2 linked regions of the Casimicrobium huifangae genome follow. The protein of the gene in region 1 interacts with the protein of each later gene in a pairwise test. Links are inferred from orthologs where the notes say so. Each region holds a gene or a part of one and is shown on either strand. Other genes may lie near its edges.

Region 1 (7,292 bases):
CGGGCTTTCGCGGGCTCGGGCGCAGCGAGGGCCTGCGTATCCTGAGCGAGGTTCGCCGGCAGATCGGCGTACCGGTGCTGACCGACGTGCACAATGAGGACGAAGTCGCCGAGGTCGCCGCAGTCGTCGACGTGTTGCAGACACCTGCCTTGCTGGCGCGACAGACTGACTTCATCCAGAAGGTTGCCGCCGCCGGCAAGCCGGTGAATGTGAAGAAGGGGCAGTTCATGGCTCCCGGCGACATGAAGAACGTCGTAGCCAAGGCAAAGGAGGCCAACGGCGGTGCTGACACCATCATGGTCTGTGAGCGCGGCGTGAGTTTTGGCTACAACAATCTGGTGAGCGACATGCGCTCGCTGGCGATCATGCGTGACACCGGTTGCCCGGTGGTTTTCGACGCCACACATTCGGTGCAGTTGCCCGGCGGGCTTGGCACCTCCAGCGGCGGCGAGCGTCAGTATGTGCCGATCCTGGCCCGCGCAGCCATTGCCGCCGGCGTGTCGGGTGTGTTCATGGAGACGCATCCCACGCCCGACACCGCATTGTGCGATGGCCCCAACGCCTGGCCGTTACCGCGCATGAAGGCTTTGCTGGAGCAGATGGTGGCCATTGACCGGGTGGTCAAGGCGCAGCCGTTCGCCGAAAACTCGCTGGCCGGGCCGCACAAGCTCTAGCCCCGGTGTGTGGGTGTCGCGAACGGCGGCAGACCATCGGGCCAGCGACCGCATTTTTGAATCGTTACAGACAGGAAACTTATGAGCGCCATTGTTGACGTCATCGCCCGTGAAATTCTTGATTCGCGCGGCAACCCCACCGTTGAAGCCGATGTGGTGCTGGAAAGCGGCGCTACGGGTCGCGCTGCTGTGCCGAGTGGCGCTTCGACCGGCTCGCGCGAGGCCATTGAGCTGCGCGATGGCGACAAGGGTCGCTATCTCGGCAAGGGTGTGCTGAAGGCGGTCGAATATGTCAACACCGAGATCTGCGAGGCGCTGCTGGGCCTTGACGGCGAGGAGCAGACCCGCGTTGACCGTGTGCTGATCGACCTTGACGGCACCGAAAACAAGTCGCGCATCGGTGCCAACGCCATGCTCGCGGTGTCCTGCGCGGTCGCGAAGGCCTCGGCCGAAGATGCCGGCCTGCCGCTGTATCGCTATTTCGGTGGTGCCGGGCCGATGAGCCTCCCGGTGCCGATGATGAACGTGATCAACGGCGGTGCCCACGCCAACAACTCGGTCGATCTGCAGGAATTCATGATCCTGCCGGTCGGTGCACCAAGCTTCCGCGAGGCGCTGCGCTGGGGCGCCGAGGTGTTCCATACGCTCAAGAAACTGATCGACAGCAAGGGCTGGCCGACGCAGGTGGGCGACGAGGGCGGTTTCGCGCCTGACCTGAAATCGAACGAAGAAGCGCTGACGCTGCTGATGCAGGCGATCGAGAAGGCCGGCTACAAGCCAGGCGAGCAGATCGCGCTGGGCCTCGACTGCGCGGCCAGCGAGTTCTACAAGGACGGCAAGTACCACCTCGAAGGCGAGGGCCGCTCGCTGACCAGCGCCGAGCTGACGGACCTTTGGGCCGACTGGGCCGCGCGCTACCCGATCGTCAGCATTGAAGACGGCATGGCCGAAGGCGACTGGGACGGCTGGAAGATGCTGACCGACAAGCTGGGCAAGAAAGTGCAGCTGGTCGGCGATGACCTGTTCGTCACCAACACCAAAATCCTGAAAGAAGGCATCCAGAAGGGCGTGGCCAACTCGATCCTGATCAAGATCAACCAGATCGGCACGTTGTCGGAAACCTTCGCGGCCATCGAGATGGCCAAGCGCGCGGCTTACACCAACGTGATCTCGCACCGCTCCGGCGAAACCGAGGACTCGCTGATCGCCGATCTCGCGGTTGGCACCAACGCGGGCCAGATCAAGACCGGCTCGCTGTCGCGCTCGGACCGCACTGCCAAGTACAACCAGCTGATCCGCATCGAGGAAGACTTGGGTGACGTTGCCAGCTACGCAGGCGCCGACGTGTTTGCGCGGTTCAAGCGCTAACAGGTGATTGTGGCGAGTCAGTCGTTCCATGAAGCTCGGGACATCGGCATGATCGGACGCGTCATCTTCGCCGCGCTGGTGCTGATGTTCCTCGGGCTTCAGTACAAGCTCTGGTTTGACAAGGGCTCGGTGCCGCGCGCGCATGCGCTCGAGCAGGAGCTGTCGGAACTGAAGGCGAAGAACGAAGACGCCAGGCAAAAGAATGCCGTGCTCGATGCCGACGTGCGCGATCTGGAAAAGGCGGGCGAGGCGATCGAAGAGCGCGCCCGCAGTGAGCTGGGCATGGTCAAGAAGGGCGAAACGCTGATTCAGGTGAAGGAGTTGCCGGCGCCGGCAGCGGCTCCGGCGGCCAGTGGCAACTCGCCCGTACCGGCAAAAAAGCAATAGCTTTGCGATGAAAGCCTTGTTAGCTATGGGCTCCGAGCGCGATTCGGCATTTTGTCGACTTTCCGCCTCTTTTGGCGCTGAGCCCAGACCCGATGCGGGTTTCGTAGCAATGTTGTTACGATTTGCCGGTCACGGTCGCCGTGCGATCGATGCGCGGGCTGCTTTGATGCTGTGCAGTTGAAGACGATCACCTCCCGCGACAACGCGCTGTTCAAGCGCTTCGCGGCGTTGTCACGCTCGGCGCCGGCCCGCAAGCGCGATGGCATGTGCCTGCTTGAGGGCGAGCACCTCGCGCAAAGCTACGTCGAGCGGGTGGGTGCGCTGGAAATCGTCGCCATTCGTTCGGCCGGTGAGGGCAACGTGTTGACCGCAGCGCAGCGATCGCTGGTCGATCGCGCGCATGAGGCCGTGCTGGTGGCGCCGCAGCTCTTTGATTCCTTGTCCACGCTGGTCAGCCCGACCGGCGTACTGGCGATCGCAGCGACGCCACCGGTACCTGCGCTGGCAACCAGCGGTTTCGTGCTTGCGCTGGATGAAGTGCAGGATCCCGGCAACGTCGGCACACTGATCCGCACCGCGGCTGCGGCCGGGGTCGAACAGGTCTGGCTGTCGCCCGGTTGCGCATTTGCGTGGAGCGTGAAGACGCTGCGCGCGGCCCAGGGCGCTCACTTCCATACGCAGGTGGTCGAGGCCGTCGCGCTGCCGGAGGCGCTGGCAGCATTCACCGGTCAGCGCTGGGCAACTTTGCCGAGAGACTTGGGTTCGGTGAAAACAGTCTCCCTGTTCGATGCCTGTTTCGGCGCCAGCAACGTGCTGGTGCTGTCCAACGAGGGGCATGGACTGAGCGAGGCAATCGTTCCGGCGTTGAGCGGCGGGCTGTGCATCCCGATGGAGGCCGGTATCGAGTCGCTGAACGTTGCCACCGCCGGCGCGATCGCACTCTACACGATGCTCGGGCAGCGAATGTCGGCGCGCCAGTAGCGCCGGGCAGCGCTTTGCAGCGCTACTTGATCAGTCCCGCATCCCGCATCGCTGATTCGATCCGGGTGTGCTCGCTGTCGACAAACTGATCGAAATCGGGGCCGGTCAACAACGCGGGCGTCCAGCCGTTGGTCACCAGCGCCTCGATCCAGGATTTCTGGCGCACCGCCAGAGTTACCGCCCGCGTCAGCGTCCGGCGCTGCTCGGCGCTGAGGCCCGGCGCGCCATAGACGCCACGCCAGTTGCTGATTTCGACGTCAACCCCTTGTTCGCGCAGCGTCGGCGTGGGGTTTCCGGCCACCCGCTCGGGCGCCGTAATCGCGATGGCGCGCAGCTTGCCCGCACGGATCAGCGGTGCCAGCTCATTCCAGCCCGACGTTCCGATGGTGACATGATCGCCAACGATCGCGGCGGACACTTCGCCGCCGCCCTGAAACGGCAGATAGTTGATGCGCATCGGATTCACCCCGGCGATGCGCGCGATCTGGGCAATCGAAATCTGGTCAACCGAGCCCCGGGAGCCACCGCCCCACTTGACCGAGGCGGGATCGCGCTTGAGCATGTCAATCACATCCCGCATGGTGCGAATGGGCGAGCTCGGTGGCACTGCAAACACGTTGTACTCGTAGAACAGCCTGGCGATGGGTGTTGCCTGCGCCAGCGATGCCGGCGGCCGGTTTTGCACGATGGCGCCGACCATGACCGCGCCGGTGACCAGAAAGGTGTTGCGCTCGCTACGGTGGTTGCCAACAAAATGAGCCAGTGCGATGGTGCCGCCGGCACCGCCCTTGTAGTCAAAGCTTGCAGATTGCGCGACACCCGCATCAATCATGGCCTGTGCAAGACTGCGCGCAGTCTGGTCGTAGCCGCCTCCGGGGTTGGTGCCAATCAGGAATTGCACACGGTCCAGCGCCTGTACCGATAGCGGCAGCAACAGGACAGCTGCAAGCATGAGCAGCGCCGACAACGCATGAGCGACCGCGCGGCACGGTAACATCGCGTCCGGGGAGGATTGCCGGTCAGGCATGGCTTTGCGATTGACGGACGGCGTATTCATTGACGTGGCGTTATGGGCGTTTGCGGTCGCAAGACCGGAGTCGGGGACTTGTGCGCCCCAATCGATCTGTCGTCCAGAAGAATATGCATTTGATGCTAGGTACTCGCACTGTCGCGAGGCTGTCCGTCGCAATGGGTTGCATGCAGCGATCAACGCGATAACGGCAAAAACGAAAAGCGCATGGCAAGCATGACATCCGGCGGTGACAAACCGCGTTTGCTGGTGGTGGAGGACGATCCGGCGCTGGCGCAAGCGCTCGCGCTCGGGCTTTCGCGCCGCGGCTTCAATGTGGCACAGGCCACCAATGGGCAGACTGCGCTCGATCGAGCCTGCAGCGAGCCATTTGCGGCCATCGTGCTTGATCTGACACTGCCGGAGCTGGATGGTCTGGAGGTGCTGCGCGGCATGCGCGGCAAGGGCATTGGTACACCGGTGATTGTGCTCACCGCCCGCGGTACGGTGGGCGACCGGGTGCAGGGCCTGCGCCTTGGCGCCGATGACTACTTGCCCAAGCCCTTTGATCTCGACGAACTGGAGGCGCGTCTGCTCGCCCTGTTGCGGCGCGGTCGCGGTGGTGTGCAGGCCAGCGGCTCGGCGCGGCTTGATTTTGGCGCGCTGGCGATCGATGAGGCGGCCGGCGTCTGTTACGCCAACGGCGAGGCCATTGAGCTGTCAGCCCGTGAATTTGCCATGCTGTCGGCGCTGATGGAGCGACCGGCGCATGCGGTGACGCGCGACCGCCTGTGGGAGCGCGTGTTTGCCGATGGCAGCGATGCCCAGCCCGACGCCATTGAGGTGGTGGCCTACCGGCTGCGCAAGAAGATCGCCGGGCTCGGCGTGGAGCTGGTGGCGCTGCGCGGCGTTGGCTACCTGATTCGCGAGAAACGCGCCGAGTAGCGGGCAAACCAATGGCACTGCTTGCCGGGCGTGAACTCTCGATCCGGCGTCGGCTTGCCGTCCTGATCCTCGGTGCGCTGGTGACCTTTCTGATCATCGACACCACGGTGATCTACCAGAACACGCTGGAATCGATCAACATCGCCTACGACCGCACGCTGCTGGCGTCGGCGCGTGCGATTGGCGATACCGTCAAGTTTGAGGAGGGCAAGCTCAGCGCATCGCTGCCCTATGCCACGCTGGAAGTGTTCGAGGCGGTGACGCGCGGTCGCATCGTCTACCGGGTGAGCGATTTTGACGGCGGCTTCCTGTCCGGTTATCAAGAGCTCCCCAAGCACAACGGAGTGTTCCCGAAGCGAACGCCCTACGCGGCACTGGCCTCGTTTTACGAGGACAAGTTCGAGGGTGATCCGGTGCGTGTCGTGGCCCTGTTGCAGCCGGTGTACGACGGCCAGAGTTACCGCATGGTGACGGTGCAGGTGGCCGAGACGCTGGAACTGCGCAAGTCGCTGGCGCAGCAGGGGCTGATCTCGACGCTGGACCGGCAGGTGATCTTCCTGATGATTCTGTCGGTGCTGATGTGGTGGCTGATCGGCCGCGGCTTGCGACCGATCTCGGTGCTGCGTCGCGAGCTGCTCGAGCGTGATCCGGACTCACTGTCGCCGCTGGTCACGCCGGCACCACGCGAGCTGCGGCCCATTGTTGAGGCCTTGAACGAAGTGATGGCGCGCTTGAAGGGCGTGCTCGACAACCGCCAGCGCTTCGTCCGTGATGCCTCGCATCAGTTGCGCACGCCGCTCGCCGTGCTCAAGGCGCAGGTGCAGAACGCGCAACGGGGTGACTTGGCGCCCGACGTGGCCTTTGCCGAGCTGTCGCAGTCGGTGGACCGGGCGACCCGCGTTGCCAACCAGATGCTCGCGTTGGCCAAAGTAGCGCAACTGGAGAGCGAAGCGCCGGAGGCCTCCGAGCAGACCGAGCTGGTGTCGCTGGCGCGTGATCTGGCGGTTGAATGCTCGCCGCTGCTGGCGGACAAGGCGCTGGATTTTGCGCTGGAGGCGCCGGAGCACCGGCCGGTGGTGGTGGCGGCGCATGAATGGATGATTCGTGAGCTGCTGCGTAATCTGGTGAGCAATGCCATCCGGCACACGCCGCCGGGATCGGCAATCGGTATCGACATCGTTCTGGCCGGGCGTACCGTGCTGATGTCGGTGTGGGACAGCGGCCCGGGACTGGACGCAGAGCGGGAGGCGAAGCTGTTTGAGCCGTTCTCGTCGGGCGATCCCAACAGCGGCAGCGGTCTTGGGCTGGTGATCTGTCGTGACATCTGCCGCGCGGTGGGGGCCCGGCTTACGCTGCGCAACCGCAGTCGCGCCGAGCCTGGTGTATCAGGCCTGCGCGTGACGGTTGAAGTGTCCTATGAAGATGCACCTGTCAGGGACATTGCCACTGCCTAGAAGATATGGCGGTCGAGTTTGTGTTCGAGCAGGATCGTGGTGGCCAGCTCTTCGATTGACTTGGTCGAGGTGTTGAGCACCTGAATCCGCGCGTCGCGCATCATGCGTTCGGCGGCGGCGACCTCGTAGCGGCATTGCTCGGCGCTGGCGTACTTCGAATGCGGCTTGCGTTCCTGGCGGATGGCCTGAAGGCGGTCTGGGGCGATGGTTAGCCCGAACAGCTTGTCACGATGACGCACGATGGAGTCGGGCAGCGCACCGCGTTCGAAATCGTCCGGGGTCAGCGGGAAATTGGCGCAACGAATGCCGCATTGCAGGCCGAGATACAGCGACGTCGGTGTCTTGCCGCAACGCGATACGCCGACCAGAATGACCTGGGCGCGATCAAGCTCCTTGATGCTCTGACCGTCGTCGTGCGCCAGCACGTAGTTGATCGCTTCGATACGGGTGAAATATTCGCCCTGATTGCGCAGC
Region 2 (7,243 bases), 1.6 Mb from region 1 along the record:
GCCGGGTCAGCGTAGACGATCAGCGAGATGGTGCCCGAGAGGTTGTCAACCACCGCCAGCTCTTCGGTCAGCAGCAACAGGATGTCTGGTACGCCAAGGTGATCCGGCTTGGGATGCTTCTGTGCGAACAGGCCGAGCCGTGGCTCGATAAAGTGCGCGGTTTCAAAGCCGAAGTAGCCCGTGAGCCCCCCCGCAAAGCGCGGCAAGCCGGGCACGGTGGCGACCTTGAATTGCGCCTGGAAGGCAGCGATGTAGTCCAGCGGATCGGCAACGGTCTGCTTGCTCGGCCCGAGTGGCGTGATGTGAGTCACCTCGTTGCCGCGCACCTCGATGCGGGTGCGGGTGCGCAGGCCGATGAAGCTGTAGCGGCCGAACCGCTCACCGCCCACCACCGATTCCAGCAGGAAGGTGTAGCGGTCGTTGGCGAGTTTGAGGTAAATCGATAGCGGTGTATCGAGATCAGCAAGCGTCTGTTCGACGAGCGGGATGCGGGTGAAGCCCTGCTGGGCGAGCTTCAGGAATTCTTGTTCGGTCATGGTGCAACATGCTCCGGAGGGGAGGGATCGCCGCTTTCGTTGCGGCATCCAGTATCAGAGTCGGGTTCTTGTTGTTGCGGCGTCCGGGGGCCGGACGCATGCGCTCGCAACCAGCGCAAAGCATTGTTGGCAGGCTAACGCCACCAACCTCCAGAGCTTTGCCACCAGGAACGGACCGACGGGAACATGTTGTGAGCTTTTCGCTTTCAGCGCTCGCTACTCGTCAATCGAGCAACGCAGCAATGTCCGTAAATGTATCCACGATTGCGTTTGCGCGCAAATCGGCAAGATTTTCGCCCTCGCTGTAGCCATAGGTCAGCAGCACCACCGGCGAGCCCGCCGCCTGCGCGGCGCGGCTGTCATTGCCGGAGTCACCGACCATCAGCATCTGCGCCGGATGCACGCGATGCTGCCCGGCAGACCAGAAAATCATGCCGGGGTCGGGCTTGTTGGTGGCCAGCATGTCGCCGCAGACGATGTGATCGAAGTACTGGGTCAGATTAAAGTGTTTGAGCAGCGCCTCGCTGTAGGTCGTCCATTTGTTGGTGACGACCGACAGCGGTAACCCGCGATCGCGAAATGCATTGAGCCCTTCCAGCACGCCGGGGTAAATCGACGTGCTGTCGGCAATGTGCTCAAAGTAGAACTGCCGGTAGAGCATCAGCGCATGCTCCAGCTCGGCATCACTCGGCTCGCGGCGCAGCGCGTGGCGCAGCGACTTGCCGACGTGGGCCATCAGGCCCTTGCCAACGAAGGTCTTGACCAGATCAATCGGCAGCGGCTCGTGGCCCATCTCGTCAAGCACCAGATTGACCGATGCGCAGAGATCGGGAATGGTGTCGAGCAGTGTGCCATCGAGATCGATGGCGATGGCTTTGATGTGGTGCAGACTCATGATGTTGTGTTTTGCAATCGGTGCGGTGTCAGGCTGGCTCGGGACTCACCATTTGCCGTAGTGTTGCACGACAGCTCGCCACAATGCCGCCCGCTCGTTGCCCATCGTTCCTTCTCCGACCTTGGCGTGCTCGCTGGCGGCAAGATGAACCATCACCAGACGGTGCGCGGGATCTACGAATATCGCCTGGCCGTGAATGCCCAGCAGCATGAAACGCCGCGCCCGCGAATTCTCCAGCCAGAAGTAGTTGCTGTACCCGTAGTACGACGACGGATTTCGTGGACGGAACGCCGCAGCGACGCGATGCCAGTCCGTGCTGTCGAGCAGGAATTCACGCGGAATGACCTGTTTGCCGGTGTCGGGCCGTTGACCGTCATTGGCAAGAACGATGCCCAGTCGCAAATAGTCACGAGGCAACGCGCGCACGCCGCCAGCGGCATTTTCCAGGCCGGCGCCGTCGAGGAACCAGGTTGCTGTACCCTCGGCCCCTATCGCCTGCCACAGCCGGGGCTCCAGATAACGGGCGAGACTCTCACGCGTCGCCGTCTGAAGCACCGCGCCGATCAGCGAAGTTTCAATGCTTGCGTAGTGGAATCGGGTGCCCTGTGGTGCCTCCCGAACGTTGAACGCTTTCGCACCGAGTACGACACCCACGCGATTGGCAGCCATCCGGAACTTCCCATGGTCGTCGCCTGGTTTGTACGTCTCCTCGTACTTCACCCCGGAGGCCATGTTCATGAGGTTTTGCAGCGTTGTCTCGCCGTAGGCCGTGCCGGTCAATTGCGGTAGGTAGGTTTGCGCCAGCGCATCGAAGCTCGGGATGAAGCCATCCGCTCTTGCCAACCCCATTCCCAGGCCGGTGATCGATTTGGCCATCGAATTCGAAAGAAAACGATGCTCGGCTGTCAATCCGAACTGATAGCGCTCAAACACGATTTCACCGTCTTTGGCGATCAGCAAAGCCATCACCGGATGACGCTGAAAATAGTCGTCAATCGAAAGCGACTTTCCTTGCAAATTCCATGTCAATGGCAGCGCTGTTCGCGGTGTCGCGAGAGGCATCGGTTGCGCGGACGGCTTCATTACATTCACCCGGACGCCTGGCCGGTCCTGCGAGTGCAGTGCGAGTTGCCAACGCTCCTCGGTCGTCAACGTGTGGCCGGCGACCGCATGATCACTGGTTGTTGCGCATCCGGCCAGCGCGGCGAAGATGAGCAACGTGCAAGCGTCGAACGCAGTTCTCATTCGCAGCCGCGCCGGAGCGTCTCGCGCAGAATCGTTCAAGGGCGCCGGGGCGGACATTTGCGATGGAACACTTGCGACGGCCGGTCAGTCGCGGCGTATCACGCGGATACGTGTGATGTCAGTGCGCTGCGCATATTGCGGATGGCAGCAGCGTAGTCGTTCGCACCGTAAATCGCGCTACCCGCCACAAAGGTATCGGCACCGGCCGCCGCAACTTTCGCGATGTTGTCGGCCTTGATGCCACCGTCGACTTCGAGCAGGATGGATTTACCGGACGCATCAATGCGCCGACGCACTTCGGCAACCTTTGGTAGCACGCCGTCGATGAATTTCTGCCCGCCGAAGCCGGGGTTCACGCTCATCAGCAGCACCAGATCAAGCTTGTCCAGCGTGTAGTCGAGGTAGGAAAGTGGCGTTGCCGGATTGAATACAAGGCCCGGCCGGCAACCGCAGTCGCGAATCAGCGCGATGGTGCGGTCGATATGCTCGCTCGCTTCCGGGTGGAAGCTGATGATGTTGGCGCCGGCCTTGGCGAATTCCGGGATGATGGCATCGACCGGCTTCACCATCAGGTGCACGTCGATCGGTGTTGTCCCCACGTGCGGCTTGATGGCGCTGCACACCATCGGGCCGATGGTCAGATTGGGAACGTAATGGTTGTCCATCACGTCGAAATGGATGAGGTCAGCACCCGCCGCGATCACGGCGCGCACTTCGTCGCCGAGGCGCGCGAAGTCGGCGGACAGGATGGACGGTGCGATCTGGTAGTTGCGAGACAATCTGAGATCCGATTGAGAGAGATACCGCCGCAGTGAACCGCTACAGCATCAAGGTTGATCCGACCCCATTTTACTTGGCCGATCAGAGCGATCCGGCCAACGATCAGTATGTCTTCGCGTATCACATTCGCATCGAGAACGTCGGCGAGGTGGCGGTGCAGTTGCTGTCACGGCACTGGGTCATCACTGATGCCGACGGCAAGGTTGAAGAAGTGCGCGGCGCCGGTGTCGTTGGCCAGCAGCCCAAGCTCGCACCCGGCGAGTCCTACGAGTACACCAGCGGATCGCAGTTCAAGACGCCGGTGGGGACGATGCAGGGCAGCTACCAGTTTGTGGCGGACGATGGCGTCAAGTTTGACGCGCCAATCCCGAAGTTCGTCCTGTCAGCGAAGCGGGTGCTGCACTGATCAGGTCTTCGGCGTCGTGTCAGAAGTGGGATTTTTGCCCGCTTCGGCGGCAGCTTTGGCATCGTGTTCAGCCAGCTTGCGGTGCCGTGAATCGCTACCGCGCACGACCCACCAGATGAGCGCAACAAACATGCCGCCGATGCCCAGCGTTTCCACCAGGAAAATCCAGAATCCGCTTTCGATCATGCCGAGATTTCCACGCTTTCCAGCCGTACCGTCGTGTGCCGCCATTGTAGGGACGCTCTGGCTGGCAGGATGTGCAACGCCACCGCCGGCACCGGTTCCGGCATCCGCTCCGGTACCGGTAGCTGCGACACCCGCGCCCACTCTCGCACCCGTTGCTGCTCCAGTGGCCCCACCCGTCGCCCCACCGGCGCCAGTTGTGGAACCCAAGGCCCGCTGGACACCCGCGCTGTTCGCCGACCTGCCTGGCTGGAAGGCCGATGATTTGCGGGATGTTCGTATTGCCTTCAGCGAAAACTGCAAAGGTCTGCGCAGCAAGCCGGAGTGGATCAGCGCCTGCTCCCGCTTTCCGTTCGACGGAACGGTTGCGAAGCAGCGCGAATTCATCGAGAGCGAATTCGTCCCCTACCAATTGACGCGTGCCGACGCCGAGGATCGTGGCCTGATCACCGGTTACTACGAACCGTTGCTGAAAGGGTCGCGCACCAGGACCGCGCGCTTTGGCGTGCCGCTGTATTCGCGCCCCGACGATTTGCTGGTCGTCGAGCTTGGCGATCTCTACCCGGAGCTAAGGGGCAAGCGGGTGCGTGGCCGTCTGATTGACACCCCCCAGGGCAAACGCGTGGTGCCTTACTTTGATCGCGCCCAGATCGACGTGAACGCGTTGACCGCCACGTCCAGCCTCAAGCCGCTCGCCTGGGTGGATGACGTTGTCGAGGCTTTCTTCCTGCAGATACAGGGCTCGGGACTGATCGAATTGGCGGACGGTTCGCGCATGCGTGTGGGCTATGCCGACCAGAACGGGCATCCGTTTCGCGGTGTCGGCCGCATTCTGGTGGATCGTGGCGAGCTCAAGCTCGAAGAAGCCAGCATGCAGGGCATCAAGGGCTGGATCGCGCGCAATCCGGACCGCGCGACGGCACTGCTGAATGAGAACGCGAGCTACGTGTTCTTCCGCGAGATTGACGCCAAACCCGCCGGGCCGCTCGGTTCGCTGGGCGTGCCGCTGACGGCGGAGCGATCAATTGCGGTTGACACGCGCTTCATCCCGCTGGGCATGCCAGTCTGGCTCGCGACCACTTGGCCAAATGCGCTGCTGCCGCTCAACCGCTTGATTTTTGCGCAGGACACTGGGGGCGCCATCCGTGGCGTGGTGCGTGCCGACTTCTACTGGGGCACCGGCCACAAGGCGGGTGAACAGGCCGGCCGCATGCGGCAGAACGCGAAAATCTGGGTGCTCTGGCCCAAGGGCACGGTGCCGCCGGCAACACCGTAGAAGCAGCTGGGCCGCGCCCGCGTCATGTTCAACACTTGATGCGTGCCGGTCAGGTCGCGGCACAGCCGCTCCTACAATCGGCGCATGAACACGCAGCGATTCACGAAATTCCTTGACTTCATGGACGCGCTGCTGGCGCGAACGTCAAGCGAGCCGGAAATTCTTGACCAGGGCGAGACGGCACTGAAGGCCCTGATTGCCCACGACGACTGGTTGCCCGCGGCGTACGCTGCGCCAAAGCCCGCCAAGTATCAGCAATACCTGCTCTACGCCGATCCAGCGCGCCGCTACAGCGTGCAGAGTTTCGTATGGGCACCGGGGCAGGGAACGCCGGTACATAACCACACGGTCTGGGGGCTGGTGGGCGTGCTGCGCGGTGAAGAGCGCTGCGAGGAATATCCGGTGCCCGGCGCCACGGCAATGCGCTGCGTGCACCAGCACCGATTGTCACGCGGCGGCGTGGACCGCGTATCGCCAACCATCGGTGACTGGCACGCAGTGAGCAATGCGCTTGCCGATGCGCCGTCAATCAGCATTCACGTCTACGGTGCAGACATCGGGCGCGTCACGCGCAGCGTGTGGGACACGGCGACACAGCAGGTGAAGCCTTTCGTGTCCGGCTACTCCAACGAAGCCCCCTGGATCGCCGCGCGATGAGTACCATCGAAGAGGGCGTGCTTCACCTCACCCGCAACGGCACCCACACGCACCTGACGCTCAACCGGCCGGACAAGGCCAACTCACTGGCGGCGCCGCTGGTGGTGGCGCTGCAGGCAGCGATCGACACCGCAAAACAGGACGGCACGACGGTGCTCACGCTGCGTGGTAACGGCCGCAACTTCTGCGGCGGCTTCGACCTGTCGAATCTCGACAACGAGAGCGACGACACACTGATCCCGCGCCTGATGGCGTTGGAGCGCATGCTGCAATCGCTTTACTACGCACCATTTGCCACCATTGCGCTGATCCACGGCGGCGCCTTCGGGGCTGGCTTCGATCTGGCCTGCGCCTGTGACTACCGGCTGGCGACCGCGGGTACGCGCTTTCGCATGCCGGGCTGGCGCATGGGGCTCGCCCTCGGTACTCGGCGCACGGCGCAGCGCGTGGGCGCCGAACGCGCCTTCGTGTTCCTGCGCGACGCGCTGGTGATCAACGCCGAGCAGGCACTGGCGCAGCAGTTCATCACCGAGATCGCCGATGAAGTGACCTGGTCGCGCCGCATTGACGAAATCGCCGCGACCAACGCCAAACTGCCGCCCAAGGCCTATGCGCAACTGAAGGCGATGCTGCAGACCAACACCGGTGAGGCAGACCTGCGCGACCTGCACGCGTCGCTGGTGGCGACGCCGCTGAAGCCGCGCATGCGGGCCTACGTCGCGTCACGCGAGTAACGGCTTTTTCTCGAAATCCGCATTCCAATTGGGCTTGAAACGCGAAAATAATAAAAGTCGATATTCGGGCAGAAAATAAAAAACGCCCGCATGCAGCGGGCGTTTCAGCTCGAAAACAGCTAAAGCTGTTGCCGATTACTGTTTGCGGAAGTCGTCGTGACAAGCCTTGCAGGTGCCGCCGACCGCGCCGAACTGCTTCTTGAAGCCAGCTTCGTCGCCCGCGCTGGCCAGCTGCGCCAGTTTGGCCATTTCTGTCTGCATGTTGTCGGCAGCTTTCTTGAAGTCAGCCGCTTTCGACCAGATTTCCGGCTTTGCCTTGGTGTTGCCAACGTTTTCGGTGCCGGCAACGAAGCCTTCCCACGGCATTTTCGACAGCGGCACCAGATAGCTGGTGGCGCGCACGGCGTCATCCTTGTTGAACGGCTTTTCGCCTTTGGCAACGGCGCCGAGCGGGCCGAAGTACCAGCCGATCAGCGCGAGCGCCGACTGGCGCTGCTTGACGAAGTTTTCCGGCTTCGGCTGCGCCATCGC

Evidence for each region.
Region 2: the proteins of eno (region 1) and rpe interact in binary tests that used the Escherichia coli proteins (3 or more experiments, as listed by UniProt). The link is inferred for Casimicrobium huifangae from one-to-one orthologs.

What each region holds. Positions count from the first base shown.
Region 1 is NZ_CP041352.1:2,383,946-2,391,237, reverse strand. Bases 1-2,898 are described here. They hold eno (phosphopyruvate hydratase), read left to right. Parts: upstream 1-755; coding sequence 756-2,042; downstream 2,043-2,898. Other genes in these bases: FKL89_RS10810 (TrmH family RNA methyltransferase), read left to right, coding at 2,607-2,898; FKL89_RS10815 (septum formation initiator family protein), read left to right, coding at 2,091-2,429; kdsA (3-deoxy-8-phosphooctulonate synthase), read left to right, coding at 1-674. Also shown: more of FKL89_RS10810, read left to right, coding at 2,899-3,410; FKL89_RS10805 (Bug family tripartite tricarboxylate transporter substrate binding protein), read right to left, coding at 3,433-4,362; FKL89_RS10800 (response regulator transcription factor), read left to right, coding at 4,648-5,364; FKL89_RS10795 (sensor histidine kinase), read left to right, coding at 5,376-6,818; posphoenolpyruvate synthetase regulatory kinase/phosphorylase PpsR, read right to left, coding at 6,815-7,292. UniProt on the Escherichia coli protein: Catalyzes the reversible conversion of 2-phosphoglycerate (2-PG) into phosphoenolpyruvate (PEP). It is essential for the degradation of carbohydrates via glycolysis.
Region 2 is NZ_CP041352.1:3,980,448-3,987,690, reverse strand. Bases 1,616-4,464 are described here. They hold rpe (ribulose-phosphate 3-epimerase), read right to left. Parts: upstream 3,456-4,464; coding sequence 2,775-3,455; downstream 1,616-2,774. Other genes in these bases: mltA (murein transglycosylase A), read left to right, coding at 4,245-4,464; FKL89_RS18040 (hypothetical protein), read right to left, coding at 3,863-4,048; apaG (Co2+/Mg2+ efflux protein ApaG), read left to right, coding at 3,488-3,862; FKL89_RS18055 (serine hydrolase domain-containing protein), read right to left, coding at 1,616-2,676. Outside these bases: trpE (anthranilate synthase component I), read right to left, coding at 1-536; FKL89_RS18060 (phosphoglycolate phosphatase), read right to left, coding at 760-1,431; more of FKL89_RS18055, read right to left, coding at 1,477-1,615; more of mltA, read left to right, coding at 4,465-5,321; FKL89_RS18030 (cysteine dioxygenase family protein), read left to right, coding at 5,406-5,978; FKL89_RS18025 (enoyl-CoA hydratase/isomerase family protein), read left to right, coding at 5,975-6,712; FKL89_RS18020 (c-type cytochrome), read right to left, coding at 6,848-7,243. UniProt on the Escherichia coli protein: Catalyzes the reversible epimerization of D-ribulose 5-phosphate to D-xylulose 5-phosphate.